DNA from 3 places in the Streptomyces sp. NPDC101219 genome. Region 1 is predicted to be linked to each of the others. Evidence: riboswitches for the same ligand, from Rfam matches in the RefSeq annotation. Region 1 holds a riboswitch; each other region holds the start of a gene.
The links. Region 1 has a riboswitch for cyclic di-AMP ahead of ACIRPP_RS10960 (peptidoglycan DD-metalloendopeptidase family protein). Riboswitches for the same ligand answer to the same signal wherever they lie in the genome.

Region 1 (7,074 bases):
CCTGGGGCAAGGACGTGCTCCAGCGCACCCCGGTGGTCGGCGGCACCGTCTACGAGGCCCTGCACGGCGCGAAGAAGGGCTTCAAGGACGCCTTCGCCCCCCAGGGACTCTTCGAGGACCTCGGCCTGAAGTACGTCGGCCCGATCGACGGCCACGACATCGGGGCCGTGGAGTCCGCGCTGCGCCGGGCCAAACGCTTCCACGGTCCCGTCCTCGTCCACTGCCTCACCGAGAAGGGCCGCGGCTACGAGCCCGCCCTCGCCCACGAGGAGGACCACTTCCACACCGTCGGCGTGATGGACCCGCTCACCTGCGCCCCGCTGTCGCCGTCCGGCGGCCCGTCCTGGACCTCGGTGTTCGGCGAGGAGATCGTGCGGATCGGCGAGGAACGCGAGGACGTGGTGGCGATCACCGCCGCCATGCTCCACCCGGTCGGCCTCGGCGCCTTCGCCGCGCGGTTCCCGGACCGGGTGTGGGACGTCGGCATCGCCGAGCAGCACGCCACCGTGTCCGCGGCGGGCCTGGCCACCGGCGGCCTGCACCCGGTCGTCGCCGTCTACGCCACCTTCCTCAACCGCGCCTTCGACCAGCTGCTGATGGATGTCGCCTTGCACCGCTGCGGGGTCACGTTCGTGCTGGACCGGGCCGGTGTCACCGGGGTCGACGGCCCCTCGCACAACGGCATGTGGGACCTGTCCGTGCTCCAGGTCGTGCCCGGCCTGCGCATCGCGGCGCCCCGGGACGCCGACCAGCTGCGCGCCCAGCTGCGCGAGGCGGTCGCCGTCGACGACGCCCCGACCCTGCTGCGCTTCCCCAAGGAGTCGGTCGGCCCCTGTGTCCCCGCCGTCGACCGGATCGGCGGCATGGACGTGCTGCACCGCGGCGAGGCGCCTGAGGTGCTGCTGGTGGCCGTCGGCGTGATGGCGCCCGTGTGTCTGCGGGCCGCCGAACTGCTTCAGGCCCGCGGCATCGCCTGCACGGTGGTGGACCCCCGCTGGGTCAAGCCCGTGGACCCGGAACTGCCCGCTCTGGCGGCCCGGCACCGTCTGGTGGCGGTCGTCGAGGACAACAGCCGTGCGGCCGGGGTGGGTTCGGCCGTGGCGCTGGCGCTGGGCGACGCCGAGGTCGACGTGCCGGTCCGGCGGTTCGGCATCCCGGAGCAGTTCCTCGCCCATGCCAAACGCGCGGAGGTGCTCGCCGACATCGGTCTGACCCCGGTCGACGTGGCCGGCCGGATCGGCGCGAGCCTCGCCGTGCAGCAGGAGAGGCGGGCCGCGGAGCCCGCAGCGCAGCAGGAGATACGGGCCGCGGGCCCCGCCGAGCGGCGGGCGGAGCAGGCCGAGGCCCGGCCGACCACACCGTCCCAGCCACCACAGCCACAGGAGCACCAGGCATGACCACCGCGGAGTCCGCGTCGGAGTCGTCGCAGACCGGGCAGTTCGACCTCGGCGCGCTGCTCGCCGAGCGCGGGGCCGAGCGCTACGAGCTGCACACCCGGTACCTCAACCACCAGCTCCCGCGCATGCTGCACACCATCGGCTTCGACAAGGTCTACGAGCGCGCCGAGGGCGCCCACTTCTGGGACGCCGACGGCAACGACCACCTGGACATGCTCGCCGGGTTCGGGGTGATGGGCCTGGGGCGCCACCACCCCGTGATCCGCAAGGCGCTGCACGACGTCCTGGACGCCTCGCTGGCCGACCTCACCCGTTTCGACTGCCCGCCGCTGCCCGGGCTGCTGGCCGAGAAGCTGCTCGCGCACAGCCCGCACCTGGACCGGGTCTTCTTCGGCAACAGCGGCACCGAGGCGGTGGAGGGTGCGTTGAAGTTCGCCCGGTTCGTCACCGGCAGACCGCGCGTCCTGTACTGCGAACACGCCTTCCACGGCCTGACCACGGGCTCCCTGTCGGTCAACGGCGAGGACGGCTTCCGGGACGGCTTCGCCCCGCTGCTGCCCGACACCGCCGTGCCGCTCGGCGACCTGGACGCCCTGGAGCGGGAGCTGCGCAAGGGCGACGTCGCCGCCCTGATCGTCGAGCCCATCCAGGGCAAGGGCGTCCACGAGGCGCCCTCCGGCTACCTGCGGGCCGCGCAGGAGCTGCTGCACCGGCACAAGGCGCTGCTGATCGCCGACGAGGTGCAGACCGGGCTCGGCCGCACCGGGGACTTCTACGCCTACCAGCACGAGGAGGGCGTGGAGCCGGACCTGGTGTGCGTGGCCAAGGCGCTCTCCGGCGGCTACGTACCGGTGGGCGCCACCCTCGGCAAGGACTGGATCTTCAAGAAGGTCTACTCGTCCATGGACCGGGTGCTGGTCCACTCGGCCAGTTTCGGCTCCAACGCCCAGGCCATGGCGGCCGGCCTGGCGGTGCTGTCGGTCATGGAGAACGAGCAGATCGTCGCCAACGTGCGCAGGACGGGCGAGCTGCTGCGGTCGCGGCTGGCGGCCCTGACCGAGAAGTACGAGATGCTCGCCGAGGTCCGCGGCCGGGGGCTGATGATCGGCATCGAGTTCGGCCGGCCCCGTTCGCTGAAGCTGCGCGGCCACTGGGCCATGCTGCAGGCCGCCCGCAAGGGTCTGTTCGCGCAGATGGTGGTCGTGCCGCTGCTCCAGCGGCACCGGATCCTCACCCAGGTGTCCGGTGATCACATGGAGGTGATCAAATTGATCCCGCCGCTGATCATCGGCGAGCCGGAGGTGGACCGTTTCGTGGACGCCTTCACCGCGGTGATGGACGACGCCCACCAGGGCGGCGGCCTGGTGTGGGACTTCGGCAGGACGCTGGTGAAGCAGGCGATCGCCAACCGCTGACCGGCCGGCCCGTGTCCTGCCGCCGGCAGCAGGACGCCTCCTTTTGCCTGTGAGGCAAAAAATTTGCCCGCCGGACAAATCAGGGGGCTAGATAGGGGCATGAGCTCCCCCGAGACAGAGCCGTCGGGCGCCCGGCCCGACGCACTGGGTCTGGTCGCGCCGCAGCTGCGGGCACTGCGGCGCAGGGCCTCCCTCACCCTGGAGGCCGCGGCCCGCGACGCGGGCCTGTCGCCCGCCCACCTCTCGCGTCTGGAGACCGGGCAGCGGCAGCCCTCGCTGCCCATGCTGCTGTCCCTCGCCCGCGTCTACGGTACGACGGTCGCCGAACTCCTCGGCGAGGCGGCCCCCGAGCGGGATGCGGTGGTGCGCGCCGCCGGGATGGAACCCACGACGGCCGGCGGCTGGACCTACTGGCAGGCGGGCGCGCCCGGGCGCGGCATGCAGGCCCTGCGGGTCCACGTCCCGCACGGTTCGCAGGGCGACATCGTGCGCGTCCACCCCGGCGAGGAGTGGCTGTACGTCCTGCGGGGCCGGCTGCTGCTCCGGCTCGGCGAGACGCTGCACCGGCTCGGCCCGGGCGACAGCGCCCACTTCGACTCGCTCACCCCGCACCGGATCGCCGCGCAGGACCCCGACGGAGTCGAGCTCCTGTTCGTGCATACCCTGCTGCAGAGCCCCTCGGCCGCGCTCTGCCTCGGCCCCGCCCACGGAGATGCCTCGTGAGAAACATGGAAGAGAAGTTCCCGCGCGCCCTGTGGGTGCGCCTGTTCGTCTACGTCGTGGCGGGTCACGTCGTGGCGGGCTTCATCTATCTGCTGTTCACGGTCGGCGCGAAGCAGTAGCGGGCCGGGTGCGGCCGTGCCCCCGGCCCGCTCGGCCGGGGGTCAGTCCAGCAGGCGCGTGCGCAGCCGTTCCCGGGTCCCGGGTGCGAGGGTGAGGCCCTGCTCCAGGTAGGCGTCGACGCCGCCCCACGTCTCCTCGATGGTCTCCAGCGCTGCCTGAAGGTACTCGGCGCGGGCGTCGAACAGCGGGTTCAGCAGCTCCATGACCTCGGGGGAGTAGGCCGAGTCGGAGCTTCCGTTGCGGTGCACCTTGTAGCGGCGGTGCCGCTCGTTGGACTTCAGGTAGTCCTCGAAGATCGCGTCGCGCTCCACGCCCACCGCCAGCAGCGTCACCGCCACCGACAGGCCCGCGCGGTCCTTGCCGGCCGCGCAGTGCATCAGCGCGGGCACGCTCTCCTCGGCGAGCGCGTGCAGCACCCGGGAGTGCTCGGCGGTGCGGCCCCGGATGGTCGCCCGGTAGGAGGCGATCATCCGGTCCGCGGCCTTGCCGTCGGCGAGGATCGTGCGCAGCTGCTCCAGGTCGCCGTCGCGGACCATCCGCCAGAACTCCGCCCCGTCGGCCGGGTCGCTCAGCGGCAGGTTCACGTTGCGCACGCCGGGCAGGGCGACGTCCGGGCCCTCCAGCTTCTGGTCGGCCGCGTTGCGGAAGTCGAAGACGGTGTGCAGTCCCAGGGACGACAGGAAGGCGGCGTCCTCGGCGGTCGCGTGGGCGAGGTGGCCGCTGCGGAACAGCACGCCGTGCCGCACGCGCCGGCCGTCCCGGGTCGGCAGCCCGCCCACGTCACGGAAATTGCGCACCCCGGCCAGCTCGGGTTCGGTCGACGGGATGTGCTGCGTCACGGGGGCTCCTCCCACTCGGCGTCGTCGACGCGGCTCGTCGACGGCACCCCGACGATACGACATCGCGAGCCGGGAAGAAGTCCCGATTCAGCGTTTAAGGCGTTCTGTCCGTTTCGGGGAATTCGCCATAACGTGCCCCGATAGAAAGGGAGATGGGAATGGGGTGCGTGAGCATCGTCATAGTGGTGACAACGGGTTGTCGCCATGTTCACGTAATTCCCCTGTCCCGCAAGCCTTTTCGGCATTTCACGGGACACGGAATCCACGCACGGTGACAGCAATTGTCCGAGTGGATCACGGAAAAGGGCGTTCAGGGGGAACCCCTCGCTTGTCCCTTTGCGTCTTGGTCGCTTACGTTCGCCACCGATCCGGACGGACGCCTAATCCTGCCGCCGCCCGGAGCCCGCACACTCACTGACCCGTGAACGGCAGGAGCGGGGGACCCACAGGTACGACTGCCTGTTACCGGTCTTCCGGAGAAACAGGCTCGGGGTTAAGCCGCGTCCTGCGCGGCCGGGCATCTCCAGCCCGAACCCGACAGCTCACCTCGCAGGCGCCGGAGAGGAATTCGTCATGCCCGCCAAGGGTAAGCACCGCCGTCCCAGGACCCTGCGTCTCGCCCGTTCCATCGCCGTCGCCGGTACCGGTGGCGCCGCTCTCGCCCTGCCGCTCCTCGGCGCCACCGGCGCCCACGCCGCCACCCCCCAGGCGGCTCCGGAGAAGGCCGTCCAGAGCGTGTCCGCCGGCGCCAAGGCCGACGGCAAGGACACCGCGAAGAACGGCGAGTCCCGCACCTACGTCGTGAAGTCCGGGGACTACCTGGCCAAGATCGCCGACACCGAGAACGTCGACGGCGGCTGGAAGCAGCTCTACGCCGACAACCGCGAGGCCGTCGGTGACGACCCGTCGCTCATCCACCCCGGCCTGAAGCTGTCCATCGACGGCAAGGCCGCGCCGAGCGCCCCGAAGAAGTCCTCCTCGGCCCCGTCCGCCCAGGACGCGCCGAAGAAGAAGACCGCGCCCGCCAAGCCCTCCGCAGGCAAGAGCGAGGCCCCGGTCAAGAAGACCGCCCCGCAGTCCACGGGCGCCAATCAGGCCGCCAGTGCCTCCGGTTACACCTCCCCGGTGCCCGGCGGCGGCGTCGGCACCGGCTACAAGGTGGCCGGCGGCATGTGGTCCAGCGGCTACCACACCGGTGTCGACTTCAGTGTCCCGACCGGGACCTCGCTGAAGGCCGTCGGCTCCGGCACCGTGGTCTCCGCCGGCTGGGCGGGCGCGTACGGCAACGAGGTCGTCATCAAGCTCAACGACGGCCACTACGCCCAGTACGCCCACCTGTCCTCGCTGTCCGTCTCGGCCGGCCAGGCCGTGAGCGCCGGCCAGCAGGTCGGCCTGTCCGGTTCGACCGGCAACTCGACCGGTCCGCACCTGCACTTCGAGATCCGCACCTCGCCGAACTACGGCGCGGACGTGGACCCCGTCTCCTACCTCCGCTCGAAGGGCGTCTCCATCGGCTGACCCCCGCGCCGACCTGCCTGACACGCCGCCGAAGGCCGGACCCCGATCCCGGGTCCGGCCTTCGGTGATGCGCCGCAACGGGAATCGACAGGCGGAGTGGTTTATCTCACCGCCCGTCAACCCTTTCCTACGGTCGCGTAGGTCACATCCGAAACGCCATCATGGGTGACCGTGGCAGACGATTCGAGGAAAGACAGCAGAGTGGAATTCGGGTCGTACGTGGCGGTGGGGGACAGCTTCACCGAGGGAGTCGGCGATCCCGGCCCCGACGGCGCGTTCGTCGGCTGGGCCGACCGGTTCGCCGTGCTCCTCGCCGACCGCCGGCCCGAAGGCGCCTTCCAGTACACCAACCTCGCGGTGCGCGGAAAGCTGCTCGACCAGATCGTGGCGGACCAGATCCCGCGGGCGGTGGAGCTCGCCCCGGACCTGGTGTCCATCTGCGCGGGCGGCAACGACATCATCCGGCCGGGCACCGACCCGGACGAGGTGGCCGACCGGTTCGAGCGGGCCGTCGCGGCACTCGCCGCCGCGTCCGGCACCGTGCTGATCGCCACCGGCTTCGACACCCGGGGCGTGCCCGTGCTCCGCCGGCTGCGCGGCAAGGTCGCCACGTACAACGGACATGTGCGGGCCATCGCCGACCGGTACGGCTGCCCGGTGCTCGACCTGTGGTCGCTGCGCAGCGTCCAGGATCGCAGGGCGTGGGACGCCGACCGGCTGCACCTCTCGCCCGAGGGCCACACCCGCGTGGCGCTCCGGGCGGGCCAGGCCCTCGGCCTGGAGGTCCCGGCCGACCCCGAGCAGCCCTGGCCCCCGCTCCCGGCCCGGGGCACGTTCGACGTCCGGCGGGACGACGTCCAGTGGGCCCGCGAGTACCTCGTGCCGTGGATCGGCCGACGCCTGCGCGGGGAGTCCTCCGGCGACCACGTCACGGCGAAGGGGGCGCTGTCCCCGCACGCCATCAAGGAGCGGATCGCCTCGGTGGCGTGACGCGTCGCACGAGCCCGGCGGGCCGTCCCGGACAAGGGGGTACGGCCCGCCGGGCTCGCTGCGTCCGGCGGG
Region 2 (7,074 bases), on a different contig from region 1:
CGTTCCGCGGCGAGTACTACGAGCTGGCCCGCCCGGACCTGGTCCGCGGACTGGTCTACCCGGTGCCCGACCCCGCGTTCCCGTTCCTGGGCGTCCACCTCACCCGCGGCGTCGACGGCGGTGTCCACGTCGGGCCGAACGCGGTGCCCGCGCTCGCCCGGGAGGGCTACGACCGGCGCACGGTCCGCCCGCGCGAGCTGGCCTCCACCCTGACCTGGCCGGGCACCTGGCAGCTGGCCCGCCGCCACTGGCGCTACGGCGCGGGCGAGCTGCACCGCTCGCTGTCCAAGCCGGCGTTCACCCGGGCCGTGCGGCGGCTGCTGCCGGCGGTGACGGAAGAGGATCTGGTGCCGGCCGCGGCCGGGGTCCGGGCCCAGGCGGTCCTGCGGGACGGCACCCTGGTGGACGACTTCCTCATCCGGGAGACCCCGAGAGCGGTCCACGTCCTGAACGCCCCCTCCCCCGCCGCCACCGCCTGCCTGCCCATCGGCCGCGAGGTCGCCCGCCGGGCGCTGGCCGCGCTGGCGGAGGGGGCCCGCTGAGGCGTGGCTCGGCGGCGCGGCCGGCCGCCCGGGCACGCCGTCGCACCGGGCACCCCCGGGCACGCCCGGGCACGCCCGGTGACGGCACCGGCCCGGACGCCCGACGTCACCGCCACCGCCACCGCCTCCGGCAGTCCGCGCACCGGTGCCCGGACGCCTGCCGCCACCCGCTCCGGCCGTGGGTGAGCCGCTGCCCGCCCACCCTGCGCCACCGGCCCCGGCAGCGGGTTGCACCGGTGCCCGGGCCCGGTCCGGCGACCGCACCCCGGCGAGCCGCCGCCGGTGCCTGTGCCTGTGCCGGTGCCGCCGCCGGTGCCACTGCCGGTGCCACACTCCGCCCCCGTACCCCCGGCACCCCGCACCGCACCCCTGCGACCAGGGCCCCGGCCGCCGGGTGACCCGGTCCTCGCGGGGTCCGCCGTAGACTCGACAGCACTGTGTCTGACTCCGTGAACACCCCCGAAGCACCCCGGCCCGCCGCCGGTCAGGACGCCCCGCACCGCGCCGGGGTGTCGATCCGGCACACCCGCGCCAAGGGCGAACCACGCTTCCCGGACGGCCCCAAGGCCGATCCCGCCGGGTCGCACTTCGAGCGGCGGATCCGCAGCTTCCAGCCGCGCCGCAGCCGCGTGACGGCCGGGCAGGCGGACGCCCTGCAGCGCCTGTGGCCCCGGTGGGGCTTCGACATCGACGGCCGCCGCCTGCTGGACTTCGCGGAGTTCTTCGGCAACGACCGCCCCGTCGTCCTGGAGATCGGCTTCGGCATGGGCGAGGCCACGGCCCGGATGGCCGCCGCCGACCCCGGCACCAACATCCTCGCCGTGGACGTGCACACCCCCGGCCAGGGCCATCTGCTGGGCCTCGCCGAGCAGCTGGGCCTGGACAACGTGCGGGTCGGCAACGGGGACGCGATCATCCTGCTGCGCGAGATGCTCACCGTCGACTCGCTGGACGGGCTGCGCGTCTACTTCCCCGACCCCTGGCCGAAGAAGCGGCACCACAAGCGGCGCCTGATCCAGCCGGAGTTCCTCTCGCTGGCCGCGACCCGCCTCAAGCCTGCCGCGGTGGTGCACTGCGCCACCGACTGGGTGCCGTACGCCGAGCACATGCTGGAGGTGCTGACCGCGCACCCCGACTTCGAGAACACCCGGGAGGACGGCGGTTTCGCGCCGCGGCCGGCGTTCCGCCCGCTGACCCGTTTCGAGAGCCAGGGACTGGACAAGGGTCATGTCGTGAACGACCTGCTCTTCCGCCGCGTACCGCACGACGACCGGCGTCCCACCGGCGCCTGAGCCGCCCCGCGCACCTGCGGGCGGCACCCCCGTCTCGTTAGGGTCGATGTCGTGGCCACCAGTCCCCCGCCGCCTCCCCACCCGGCCCCCGCCGGCACGGCGCTCCCGCCCGGTGGACCGGCGGGAGGCACCCGGCGGCACGCGCACTGGTGGCAGCGGCCCTGGATGCGGTACGGCGGGCCGGCCGCGCTGCTCGCCCTGTCGGGCCTGGTCATCCTGGCCCTGGTCCGCGAGCAGACCGGCACGGAGGGCTTCCTCGTCGGGCTGGGCCTCGCCGTCCTGCCGGTGCCGCTGCTGCTGGCCGCGTTCCGCTGGCTGGACCGGGTGGCGCCCGGCCCCTGGACCAACCTCGTCTTCGCGTTCGCCTGGGGTGCCTGCGCCGCCGCCCTGATGTCGATCGTCGCGAACAGCTTCGCCACCCGCTGGATCGCCACCGCCACCGCCGACCCGGCCCGGGCGGACACCCTCGGTGCGACCGTCATAGCCCCGGTGGTGGAGGAGAGCGCGAAGGCGGCCGCCGTCCTCCTCGTCTTCCTCTTCCGCAGACGTGACGTCGGCGGCATCCTCGACGGCGTGGTGATCGCCGGGGTCTCCGCCACCGGGTTCGCGTTCACCGAGAACATCCTCTACCTCGGCAACGCCTTCGGCACCGACCAGTTGACCGGGGACAGCGGCCTGGCGTCCCTCACCGCGGCCACCTTCTTCGTCCGCGCCGTGATGTCGCCGTTCGCGCACCCCCTGTTCACCGTGCTCACCGGCATCGGCTTCGGCCTCGCCGCCCTGTCCGGCGAGGGCCGCCGGGTGCGGCGCGTGCTGCTCCCGCTGACCGGGCTGGCGCTGGCGATGGGCCTGCACGCGCTGTGGAACGGCTCCTCGAACCTCGGCGAGTACGGCTTCTTCGCGGTCTACGCGGTGTTCATGGTGCCGCTGTTCGGGGTGCTGACGTGGCTGGTGGTGTGGACCCGGCAGCGGGAACTGCGCACCGTGCGCACGGAGCTGCCGGCCTATGTGGCCGCCGGGTGGCTGACCCCGGTGGAGCCGTTCGTGCTCGGCTCGATGCGGGCCCGGCGCCTCGCCCGGCAGTACGCCCGGCGGCACGGCGGCCGGGCCGCGGCCCGGGAGGTGGCGCGGTACGAGGCGTTCGCGACGTCCCTGGCCTTCCTGCGGCACCGGGGCGGCGCGGGGCGCGCACCGGCGGACTTCGTCGCCCGTGAGGGCGCCCTGCTCGGGGAGCTGTGGCGACGGCGGGGCAGGGCCCGCCCGGCACTGGAGCACGCGGCCCGGATCACCGCGCCGGTCTTCCGCGTGACAGGCCCGCCGCCCGGCCCCCACGGCCACGCTCCGGCCCACGGCTATGGCTATGGCTATGGCTACGGCTACGGCTACGGAGGGGGCTACGGCTACGGAGGCGGGTACGGCTACGGAGGCGGCTACGGCTACGGCCACCCCTACGTACTGCCGACGCACCCCGCCGGGCCGCATCCCGCGTCCGCGCCCGGGTGGCCCGGCTCGAACGGCCCCGGAAACACCTGACCGGCAGCCCGGACGCCCTGGGGGCGCCGTCGGGACTGCCGGTGGAGGGTCCGGAACGGGGTCCGTTACGGGTTGAGGCCCTTGCTGCGCAGCCAGGTCAGGGGGTCGATGCCGGAGGCGGAGCCCGAGGTGTGGACCTCCAGGTGCAGGTGGGCGCCGGTGGAGTTGCCGGTGGAGCCCACCCGGCCGATGACCTCGCCGGTGGTGACCTTCTGGCCGACGCTGACGCTGATCGAGGACTGGTGGGCGTACCAGATCTCGGTGCCGTCGTCGAGGGTCAGCACCGTCTTGTAGCCGTAGGAGCCGTCCCAGCCGGCGGAGGTGATGGTGCCGGTGTGGACGGCCTTGATCAGCGTGCCGCTGGGGGCGGCGAAGTCGAGGCCGGTGTGCTGGCCGGAGGACCAGTAGGCGCCGGCCTGACCGAAGGTCGAGGTGAGCGTGTAGGAGGAGGTCGGCAGCGCGTACTGGGTGGCCAGCTTGGCGAGGCGCTCGGCCTCGGCCTTCTTCTTCGCCTCCTCCTCGGCCTTTCGCTTCGCTTCCGCGGCCTTGGCCTTGGCCTCCTTCTCGGCCTTGGCGGCGGCCTGAGCGGCCTCCTTCTCGGCGGCGGCGACGGCAGCGGCGGCGGCCTTGCTCTCGGCCTGGTCCTGCTGCTGCTCGACCTGCGCCATGATCCGGCTGCGCAGTGCCTCGCCGGCGTTGCCCTGCTCGGCTTCGGCGCCGGCGGTGCCGATGCTGCTGAGCGGGGTGGCGGAGCCCTCGGGCGTTTCCTCGTCGGAGATGAGGGAACCCACGTTGGGGAGGTCGGGCATGGAGATGGAGACCGGCGGCTTGCCGGTCTGGGCGCTGGCCATGCCGCCGGCGCCGACGGCGGCTATGACGCCGACACCCAGGACGGTGGAGCTGCGGGCGAGTCCTCCGCCGCGCTGCTTGCTGACGCGATGCCGGCCGCGCACCGGGCGGACGGACTCCGCGGTGGGGTTCCACTCCTCGAAGGGGCCCTCGTCGGCGCGGACGCCGCCGTAGACGAAGGTGTCGCCGTCGCGCTGGCTCGGCATGAGAGGGGCCTCGGGGGCAGGCCGGTTCGACGCCACGTGGGCGTACTCCTTTCCTTCCTTCTCCGCCTACCGGGTTAGCTGACGGGTTCGGAGCAGGAAGGTCTCCTACGCGCGTATACCGCCCGTGTCTCCACGGGGGCATCCACGCGATTCACCCCAAGTTGGTGGTTCCCCGGTTCCCTTGCGGGATTCGGCGCGTGCGCACGGAGCCGACTCGTGTGACGGCTGGGACGACCGCGCTGCGTTATCGAACGTTAATAGACGTGGGGGCCTGATTCCAAGCGGTTCCTCTTGATCGTTAACGAATCCCGTACGGACTTACCCGCCACGAGCAGGCGAAAACGGGCGAGTTGACTCCACCTCGAATGAGGCCCGTTTTCTGACGGAGCGTCAATTGTTATCCCTGCGGGACGGCGCGGACACGGTGGGTGACCACGGAGGGTGAGCGAAGGAAGGGGCGCGCGCCGGCGTGAGGCGGGGAGGAAGGGGGGAAGCCTGGGAGGAACTCTCCGGCACTCCGGCGCGCCGGACGGGACGGACGGGACGGACGGGACGGAACGCACCGAGGGCCGGAATCCTGTTTCGGATTCCGGCCCTCGGCCTTCAGTAGCGGGGACAGGATTTGAACCTGCGACCTCTGGGTTATGAGCCCAGCGAGCTACCGAGCTGCTCCACCCCGCGTCGTTGTGATTCCAGTGTACGGCATCCGGGGAGCGCTTCGCGCACGCTTTTCCCCGGGCCCCTTTTCAACGGTGCTGCTCGCGCGGCCGACGGGCGGAGTGGAGGCCGTGCTCACCCTCCCGTCAGATGGGCGTTCGGCGCCTTGGCGCGGTCCTCCAGCTCCGGCACGACGACCACGGTGGCGCCCGCGGCCGTCAGCAGCCCGCTGCCGTCGGCGTCCGTGACGAAGGTGTCGGGCTCCCGCCACGCCGTGACCACTCGCCGCACCCCCGCGTCCAGCAGGAGCCGGGAGCAGGAGGCGGGCCGGGACGCGCGGCGGGCGCAGGGCTCCAGGCTGGAGTACACCGTGGCGGTGGCGAGCCGGGGGTCCGTGGGGTCGGTCCCGGCGAGCGCGACCTCCTCCGCGTGCGCCACCGGGTCGCCGCCCTCCCGGGAGTGACCGCGCGCCAGTTCCGTGCCGTCGGCCGCGACCACCACCGCGCCCACGCTGAACGCCGTCCGCGAGGGCGTGCACCGGGACGCCAGGTCGCAGGCGAGGGCGAGCCAGTGGCGGTCGGCGGCGGTGACCGTCGCGCCGGTCCCGGGCGCGGTGGGCTCGTAGCGCATCAGGACGACGTCGCCGATCTGCCGGGTCTCCAGCAGCCGCAGCCGGCCGGCCTGGTAGGAACCGGGGCCGAACAGGCGGGGCGCGTCGGGGTCGCCCACGAACAACGGCGCCACGACCAGCTGGAGTTCGTCGGCGAGGCCCTGGGTGACGAGCTGGGTGTGGATCAGGCCGCCGCCCTCCACCATGAGCCGGCGCACCCCGCGGACGTCGTGCAGGTGCTCCAGCAGGCGCCGCCAGTCCAGCTCCGCGCCGAGCGGGACGATGTCGGTGGCCGGTCCGAGGGCGCGGGCGCGCTCGGCGCCCCGGTCCGTCGTGTACAGGAGCTTGTCGCCGCCCGTGTGCCAGAAGCGGGCGGCCGGGTCCAGGTCGCCGGAGCCACTGACGGTGACCTTCAGCGGGTACTCCGGCCTGCCCTCGGCGACCCGGGCGGCGCGCCGCTCGGGCGAGTTGACCAGCAGCCGTGGGTTGTCGGCGCGCAGGGTGCCGGCTCCGACGAGCACCGCGTCCACCGAGGCCCGTACCTCGTCGACCCGGTCGAAGTCGGCCGGGCTGGACAGCAGCAGCCGTTCGGGGCCGGTGTCGTCCAGGTAGCCGTCGAGGGAGACGGCGGCGGACAGCAGGACGTACGGGTGGGGCATCGGCGTACTCCAGGACGGGGGCGGGTCGGCCGGGGCCGGGACGGTGCGGCTCGGGGCCAGTCTGGCAACCGCGCGGACGGCACCGGCCACCGGTCACCGTCCGCCCGACGGCGTCCCGGGCCGGCGTCAGGGCTCGATCAGTCCGACCCGGATCGCGTACCGGGTGAGTTCCAGGCGGTCTTTGAGGCCCAGTTTGGACAGCAGGTTCGCCCGGTGCCGCTCCACGGTCTTGGGGCTGATCGTGAGCAGGTCGGCGATCTGCTGGGAGGTGTGTCCCTCGGCGACCAGCTTCAGGATCTCCTCCTCCCGGTCCGTGATCGCTTTGGCCGGCACGTGCCCGCTGTCCCGGGTGAGGTCCAGGTAGTTGCGGATGAGGGCGTTGACCGCGCCCGGGTAGAGGAACGGCTCGCCCCGCATGGTGGCCCGGCACGCCTCGACGAGGTCGCGGTCGGCCACGGACTTGAGTACGTATCCGGACGCGCCGGCCCCGAGTGCCTCGAAGAAGAACTGCTCGTTGTCGTACATGGTCAGGATGAGTATCCGCGTCTCCGGCACCACGCGGGCGAGCTCGCGGGCCGCCTGGAGGCCGGTCAGCCGGGGCATGGCGATGTCGAGGATGGCCAGGTCGGGCCGGTGGGCGCGGGCCTGCTCGACGGCTTCGGCGCCGTCGTCGGCCTCGGCGACGACGGTCAGGTCGGGTTCGCCGTCGAGAATGAGACGTACCCC
Region 3 (7,074 bases), on a different contig from region 1:
GGGTCGTCGGGCGGCGGGGTCTTCGTGCTGCGGCGGGCCATCGCTGCCGGCTCCTTGCTGAGCGTGGGACGGATCTGACGCGGACCATTGTGGACCGCCGCACCGACAACCGGGACCAGGACCCGGTGCGGGACGTCCGGTGCGGGCGGGGTCGTGGCGGCGCGAGCAGAGTACGCGCCCACCGGGCCGAACCGTCGCGCGGGCTCCGGCAACCCGCCCTCCGGGGACGTCCGCAGCGGGCCGCACGGGCCACCGGATCCCTCCCGGGCGGGACACCGGATCCCGTCCGCGCGGGACCCCCGGCCCCCCGCGCGCGGGACCCCCGGCCCCCCGCGCGCGGGGCGCCCGGCAGCCCTCACGCGGGACGTCCGCCCTCACGCGCGCGGGCCCGCCGGCAGCCCGCGCGGGCTGCCCGGCACCCCCACGCGGGACGTCTGGCCTCAGTGCGCGCGGTCCCGCCGTCTGCCGGTGCGAGCGCTCCCCGCCCTCCAGCCCGCTCGGACCCGCCGGCCGCCCGCGCGGGCGGCCCCGGCCCCCACGCCACCCCTCACGCGCGAGACGTCGGCCCCCACGCGCGCGCAGACCGGGCCGCCCGCGCGTGAGGGAGGGCTCCGCCGGCGGCCCCCGGAGGAGCCACACAACCCGAGGCACGCTCCCGGGCAGGCGCCCCGCCCGCCACCCCGGCCGTCGCGGGCACTCCGCCCGTCCCGGGCACCGCACGCGCGCCACCACGCGCCACCACGCGCCCCGGGTTCTCGCTGTGGGCGTAGCCCGTGGCCTCCGGGAACTTCGCCGGTCCTCCGGACGCTTGCATACAGTGGCAGGACCGGCAGAAACGGCGGGTGGGACCACCGCCTCCGCGATCGAAGGGACGTACATGCCCATGGGTCACACGGCCACAGCCCAGGCAGGCTCCGGCGGCCTGACAGCGACCGAGCACCGCCTGGCCAACGGCCTGCGCGTGGTGCTCTCCGAGGACCACCTGACCCCGGTCGCCGCGGTGTGCCTCTGGTACGACGTCGGTTCGCGCCACGAGGTCAAGGGGCGCACCGGCCTGGCTCACCTCTTCGAGCACCTGATGTTCCAGGGCTCCGCCCAGGTCAAGGGCAACGGTCACTTCGAACTGGTCCAGGGCGCGGGTGGCTCGCTCAACGGCACCACCAGCTTCGAGCGCACCAACTACTTCGAGACCATGCCCGCCCACCAGCTGGAGCTCGCCCTCTGGCTGGAGGCCGACCGCATGGGCTCCCTGCTGGCCGCCCTGGACGAGGAGTCCATGGAGAACCAGCGCGACGTCGTCAAGAACGAGCGCCGCCAGCGCTACGACAACGTGCCCTACGGCACGGCGTTCGAGAAGCTGACCGCCCTCGCCTACCCGGAGGGCCACCCCTACCACCACACGCCCATCGGCTCGATGGCGGACCTGGACGCGGCGACCCTGGAGGACGCCCGCCAGTTCTTCCGCACCTACTACGCGCCCAACAACGCCGTGCTCTCCGTCGTCGGCGACATCGACCCCGAGCAGACGCTCGCCTGGATCGAGAAGTACTTCGGCTCCATCCCGTCCCACGACGGCAAGCCCGAGCCGCGCGACGGCTCGCTGCCGGACGTGATCGGCGAGGAGCTGCGCGAGGTCCTCGTGGAGGAGGTGCCCGCGCGGGCGCTGATGGCCGCCTACCGGCTGCCCGAGGACGGCACCCGCGCGTGCGACGCGGTGGACCTGGCGCTCACCGTCCTCGGCGGAGGGGAGTCGTCGCGGATCTACAACCGTCTCGTGCGGCGGGACCGCACCGCCGTCGCGGCCGGGTTCGGTCTGCTGCGGCTCGCCGGGGCGCCCTCCCTGGGCTGGCTGGACGTCAAGGCGTCCGGCGACGTCGAGGTGCCGGTGATCGAGGCCGCCATCGACGAGGAGCTCGCCCGGTTCGCCGAGGAGGGCCCCACGGCCGAGGAGTTGGAACGCGCCCAGGCCCAGCTGGAGCGCGAGTGGCTGGACCGGCTCGGAACGGTGGCGGGCCGCGCCGACGAACTGTGCCGGTACGCCGTCCTGTTCGGCGACCCGCAGCTCGCCCTGACCGCGGTGAGCCGGGTCCTCGACGTGACGGCCGAGGAGGTCCAGGAGGTCGCCAAGGCCCGCCTGCGCCCCGACAACCGCGCGGTGCTCGTCTACGAGCCCCTCGCCGCCGGGGACGAGGCACCCGCCCAGGCCGCCGCGGCCGCCGGCACCGACGAGAACGAGGAGGCGGCGAAGTGACCGAGCTCGCCACGATGGACTTCCACCCCCGGCCGCAGGCGGGTGACGCCAAGCCCTGGGCCTTCCCGGCCCCCGAGCGGGGCACGCTCGACAACGGCCTGACCGTCCTGCGCTGCCACCGCCCCGGCCAGCAGGTCGTCGCCGTCGAGGTGGTCCTCGACGCGCCCCTCGACGCGGAACCGGCCGGCCTCGACGGCGTCGCCACGATCATGGCGCGGGCCTTCTCCGAGGGCACCGACAAGCACTCCGCCGAGGAGTTCGCCGCCGAACTCGAGCGCTGCGGCGCCACCCTGGACGCCTTCGCCGACCACCCCGGCGTCCGCCTCACCCTGGAGGTGCCGGCCTCGCGGCTGGCCAAGGGCCTGGGCCTGCTCGCCGACGCCCTGAGGGCACCCGCCTTCGCCGACAGCGAGATCGAGCGTCTGGTCCGCAACCGCCTCGACGAGATCCCGCACGAGCTGGCCAACCCCTCCCGCCGGGCGGCCAAGGAGCTATCCAAGGAGCTGTTCCCCGCCGACGCGCGCATGTCGCGCCCCCGGCAGGGCACCGAGGAGACCGTCGCGAGCATCGACTCGGCGGCCGTGCGCGCCTTCTACGAGAAGCACGTGCGTCCCGCCACGGCCACCGTCGTGGTCGTCGGCGACCTGACCGGCGTCGACCTCCCGGCGCTGCTCGGGGACACGCTCGGCGCGTGGACCGGCTCGCCGGGACAGCCCCGGCCGGTGCCGCCCGTGATCGCCGACGACACCGGCCGGGTCGTGATCGTGGACCGTCCGGGAGCCGTCCAGACGCAGCTGCTCATCGGCCGCGTCGGCGCCGACCGGCACGACCGGGTGTGGCCCGCGCAGGTGCTCGGCACGTACTGCCTCGGCGGCACCCTCACCTCCCGCCTGGACCGCGTCCTGCGCGAGGAGAAGGGCTACACCTACGGCGTCCGCTCCTTCGGCCAGGTCCTCCGGTCCGCGCCGGACGGCACGGGCGCGGCCATGCTCGCCATCAGCGGCTCCGTGGACACCCCGAACACCGGGCCCGCGCTGCAGGACCTGTGGAACGTGCTGCGCACCCTCGCCGCCGACGGGCTGACCGACGACGAGCGGGACGTCGCCGTGCAGAACCTGGTGGGCGTCGCACCCCTGAAGTACGAGACGGCGGCGGCGGTCGCGAGCACCCTCGCCGACCAGGTGGAGCAGCACCTGCCCGACGACTACCAGGCCGAGTTGTACCGCCGGCTGGCCGCGACCGGCACCGTGGAGGCCACCGCGGCGGTGGTGAACGCCTTCCCGGTCGACCGGCTGGTGACCGTCCTGGTCGGTGACGCCGCGCAGATCAAGGCGCCCGTGGAGGCGCTCGGGATCGGCGAAGTGACCGTGGTGGCGGCCGAGTAGACCGCCGCGGCGGCACTCCCGCGTGGGGGCCCTGGTGACGAGAACGTCACCAGGGCCCTCTTATGCCCGAATTGAGGCGGAGGCTGCCTGTCTGCCCTGTGGCATGCGCTACAAAAACCGGGATCCGTTTGGGGATTGACCCGCCTCCCGCATAGCTTCGTGCGGGCTGTTCGTCAGGCAGTGCGCCGCGTCCGCGGCACCGGACAGTCATCGCCGAGTCCCCGTACGGCGCGAGCCAGGGGAGCCGGGGACCCACCGTCCCTGGGGTGAATCGGGCGCCCGCGCGTGTCGCGAGGGGGTCCGTAGGAGACCTTCCTGCTCCGAACCCGTCAGCTAACCCGGTAGGCGAGAGGGAAGGAAAGGACCAGCCTGTACATGGCGTTCACCCGCGCCACCGGCAAGCACCGCCGCCCCGGCCGCATCCACCGCGGCACCGCTCGTGCGGCGGGCGTCGCGGCCCTGACCGGCAGCGGCGTCGTCGGCTCCCTCGCGGCACCCGCGCTGGCCGCCGAACCCGCCGCGGCCCAGACCGGTATCACCCCCGTCATCACCCTCGGCGACACCGTCGCCGACCGGATCGACGCCCAGGCGGCCGCCCAGCACGAGGCCGCCCGTGAGGCCGCCGAGGCCGAGGCCCGCAAGGCGGCCGAGGAGGCCGCGCGCGAGAAGGCCGCCAAGGAGGCCAAGAAGGCCCGCGCCGAGAAGGAGCGCGCCGCCCGCGAGGCCGAGCGGGAGCGGCTCAACGCCTTCGTCTCGCCGATCCCGGGCTCCTACGTGTCCACCGGCTACAAGACCGGCGGCGCCGTCTGGTCCTCCGGCAGCCACACCGGTGTCGACTTCCACGCCGCGAACGGCACGCCCGTCCAGTCCGTCGGCGCCGGCACGGTCGTCGAGGCCGGCTGGGGCGGCGCCTACGGCAACCAGGTCGTCATCAAGATGCACGACGGCACGTACACCCAGTACGGCCACCTGTCGTCCGTCAATGTCTCGGCCGGCCAGCAGGTCGCCCCGGGCCAGCAGATCGGCCTCTCCGGCTCGACCGGCAACGTCACCGGCGCGCACCTGCACTTCGAGGCCCGCACGAGCGCCGACTACGGCTCGGACCTCGACCCGGTCGCCTACCTCCGCGCGCACGGCGTCTCCCTCTGACGGGTGCGCGGGCAGGCCCCGCGCCCACCCGGAACACCGCACGGCCCCGGCTCCCCGAGCCGGGGCTTTCGCGTTCCTCCGAATGTTGTCCAAAAAACAGGCATGAATGGTCCCTCGGCATCAATCAATCCGGTGAATTGCAATAGAGTCACGGAACGGACGCCTGACGACGGCGTTGCACGGGAAATAGCCGGAGGTCGCCCATGCGTGTTCCCGCACATTCACTGTGCGCCGCCGTCCGGGACGACATCGTCGCGGGAGTCCACGCGCGCGGAAGCCGGCTCACCGAGGAACTCCTGGCGCGCCGCTACGGCGTGTCCCGGGTCCCGGTGCGCGAGGCGCTGCGGACGCTGGAGGCGGAGGGGTTCGTGGTGACCCGGCGGCACGCGGGCGCGTGCGTCGCCGAGCCCACCGAGCGGGAGGCCGCGGACCTGCTGGAGATGCGTCTGCTGCTCGAACCCCTCGGTGCCGCCCGCGCGGCCCAGCGCCGTACCGACGCCCACCTCAAGGTGCTGCGCGGCCTCGTCCGCCTGGGCCAGGAGCGGGCCCGCCAGGGGAGCAGCGACGACCTGCGCTCCCTCGACGGCTGGTTCCACGAGACGCTGGCCCAGGCCGCGGCGAGCCACGCCCTGGCCTCGACCCTGACCGGGCTGCGCCACAAGATCGCCTGGATGTACGCCGTGGCGGAACCGGCCGACCCGGCCCCGACCTGGACGGAGCACGGCCTGATCGTGGACGCCGTGGCCCGCGGCGACGGGGAGCGGGCCCGGGCGGCCACCGCCCAGCACCTGGAACGGGCGCACGCCGCGCACCGGCTGCGTCCCGCCTCCGGCGCCGGACCCGCGGAGCGTGTGAGGACCTCGAAACATTCCGTCAACACACCGGGCGTACGGAATTAATACGGGCGCGGTATACAAAGAGGCGCGTAATTCGGGGGGTCCCTTTTCCTGCCCGGAAAAGGGAATGCGAAAGGCCCGCCCGGAGAACCGGGCGGGCCTTTGTGCCGATGCGGTGCGCGTCGGACGGGTGACGGTCACCGTGAAACGGGTCCGGGTGTCAGACCGTTTCGGGCAGTTCCTCGAGGCCCTCGGCGACCAGCTTGGCGAGCCGGTCCAGTGCGGCGTCCGCGCCCTCGGCGTCGGACGCGAGCACGATCTCCTCGCCGCCCTGGGCACCCAGGCCCAGGACGGCCAGCATGGAGGCCGCGTTGACGGGGTCGCCCCCGGCCTTGGCGATCGTCACCGGGACGCCTGCGGCCGTGGCGGCTCGGACGAAGATGGAGGCGGGGCGGGCGTGGAGACCCTCGGCCCAGCCGACGTTGACGCGGCGCTCAGCCATGTGATGCTGCCCTTCGCTGCTCAGGGTTGTCTAGACCAGTTTCCCATATGGTGAAGCATGCCGGCGCGGCACCTGCTCCCGCTCCGGGCACAGGGCCGGACCGCGGCCTCGGCCCTGCCCTGCGCACCCATAGCCTGCCTCGCGCCGTCGCCGGAAGCGAGCCGTACGCTGGGGCCCATGCAGACCTCCTCGGACCGGCACGAGTACCCCGCTCACTGGGAGGCCGACGTGGTGCTGCGCGACGGCGGCACCGCCCGCGTCCGCCCCATCACCGTCGATGACGCGGAGCGCCTGGTCAGCTTCTACGAGCAGGTGTCGGACGAGTCGAAGTACTACCGCTTCTTCGCGCCCTACCCGCGCCTGTCCGCGAAGGACGTCCACCGCTTCACGCACCACGACTTCGTGGACCGGGTGGGACTCGCGGCCACCGTCGGCGGCGAGTTCATCGCCACCGTACGCTACGACCGGATCGGCGCCGACGGGACGCCCGCATCCGCCCCGGCCGACGAGGCCGAGGTCGCCTTCCTCGTCCAGGACGCCCATCAGGGCCGTGGCGTGGCCTCCGCCCTCCTCGAGCACATCGGTGCGGTCGCGCGGGAGCGCGGCATCCGCCGGTTCGCCGCCGAGGTGCTGCCCGCCAACACCAAGATGATCAAGGTGTTCACGGACGCCGGGTACACCCAGAAGCGCAGTTTCGAGGACGGCGTCGTCCGCCTGGAGTTCGACCTGGAGCCCACCGACCGCTCCATGGCCGTGCAGCGGGCGCGCGAGCAGCGGGCCGAGGCGCGCTCCGTCCAGCGCCTCCTGTCGCCCGGCGCCGTCGCCGTGATCGGCACCGGCCGCACCCCCGGCGGCGTCGGCCGCAGCATCCTCGACAACATCCGGGACGCGGGCTTCACCGGACGGCTGTACGCCGTCAACAAGGCGCTCCCCGAGGGCACGGAGGAACTG

Region 2: linked by a shared signal. The riboswitch ahead of ACIRPP_RS19080 (M23 family metallopeptidase) and the one ahead of ACIRPP_RS10960 (peptidoglycan DD-metalloendopeptidase family protein) in region 1 are both predicted to bind cyclic di-AMP.
Region 3: linked by a shared signal. The riboswitch ahead of ACIRPP_RS30685 (M23 family metallopeptidase) and the one ahead of ACIRPP_RS10960 (peptidoglycan DD-metalloendopeptidase family protein) in region 1 are both predicted to bind cyclic di-AMP.

Annotation. Positions count from the first base shown of each region.
Region 1 is NZ_JBIWOK010000004.1:509,589-516,662, reverse strand. Features, by position in the region: gene dxs (1-deoxy-D-xylulose-5-phosphate synthase) at 1-1,397, shown strand, start outside; gene ACIRPP_RS10980 (aspartate aminotransferase family protein) at 1,394-2,812, shown strand; gene ACIRPP_RS10975 (helix-turn-helix domain-containing protein) at 2,912-3,535, shown strand; gene ACIRPP_RS10970 (DUF6126 family protein) at 3,532-3,654, shown strand; gene ACIRPP_RS10965 (tyrosine-protein phosphatase) at 3,697-4,494, opposite strand; cyclic di-AMP (ydaO/yuaA leader) riboswitch at 4,897-5,063, shown strand; gene ACIRPP_RS10960 (peptidoglycan DD-metalloendopeptidase family protein) at 5,068-6,012, shown strand; gene ACIRPP_RS10955 (SGNH/GDSL hydrolase family protein) at 6,214-7,002, shown strand.
Region 2 is NZ_JBIWOK010000008.1:395,748-402,821, reverse strand. Features, by position in the region: gene lhgO (L-2-hydroxyglutarate oxidase) at 1-542, shown strand, start outside; gene trmB (tRNA (guanosine(46)-N7)-methyltransferase TrmB) at 980-1,834, shown strand; gene ACIRPP_RS19085 (PrsW family intramembrane metalloprotease) at 1,886-3,367, shown strand; gene ACIRPP_RS19080 (M23 family metallopeptidase) at 3,433-4,458, opposite strand; cyclic di-AMP (ydaO/yuaA leader) riboswitch at 4,471-4,628, opposite strand; tRNA gene ACIRPP_RS19075 (tRNA-Met) at 5,030-5,103, opposite strand; gene ACIRPP_RS19070 (dihydrofolate reductase family protein) at 5,215-6,348, opposite strand; gene ACIRPP_RS19065 (response regulator transcription factor) at 6,475-7,074, opposite strand, start outside.
Region 3 is NZ_JBIWOK010000024.1:2,514-9,587, forward strand. Features, by position in the region: gene ACIRPP_RS30670 (DNA topoisomerase (ATP-hydrolyzing) subunit A) at 1-41, opposite strand, end outside; gene ACIRPP_RS30675 (M16 family metallopeptidase) at 878-2,251, shown strand; gene ACIRPP_RS30680 (M16 family metallopeptidase) at 2,248-3,636, shown strand; cyclic di-AMP (ydaO/yuaA leader) riboswitch at 3,838-3,999, shown strand; gene ACIRPP_RS30685 (M23 family metallopeptidase) at 4,012-4,785, shown strand; gene ACIRPP_RS30690 (GntR family transcriptional regulator) at 4,989-5,684, shown strand; gene ACIRPP_RS30695 (HPr family phosphocarrier protein) at 5,842-6,123, opposite strand; gene ACIRPP_RS30700 (GNAT family N-acetyltransferase) at 6,301-7,074, shown strand, end outside.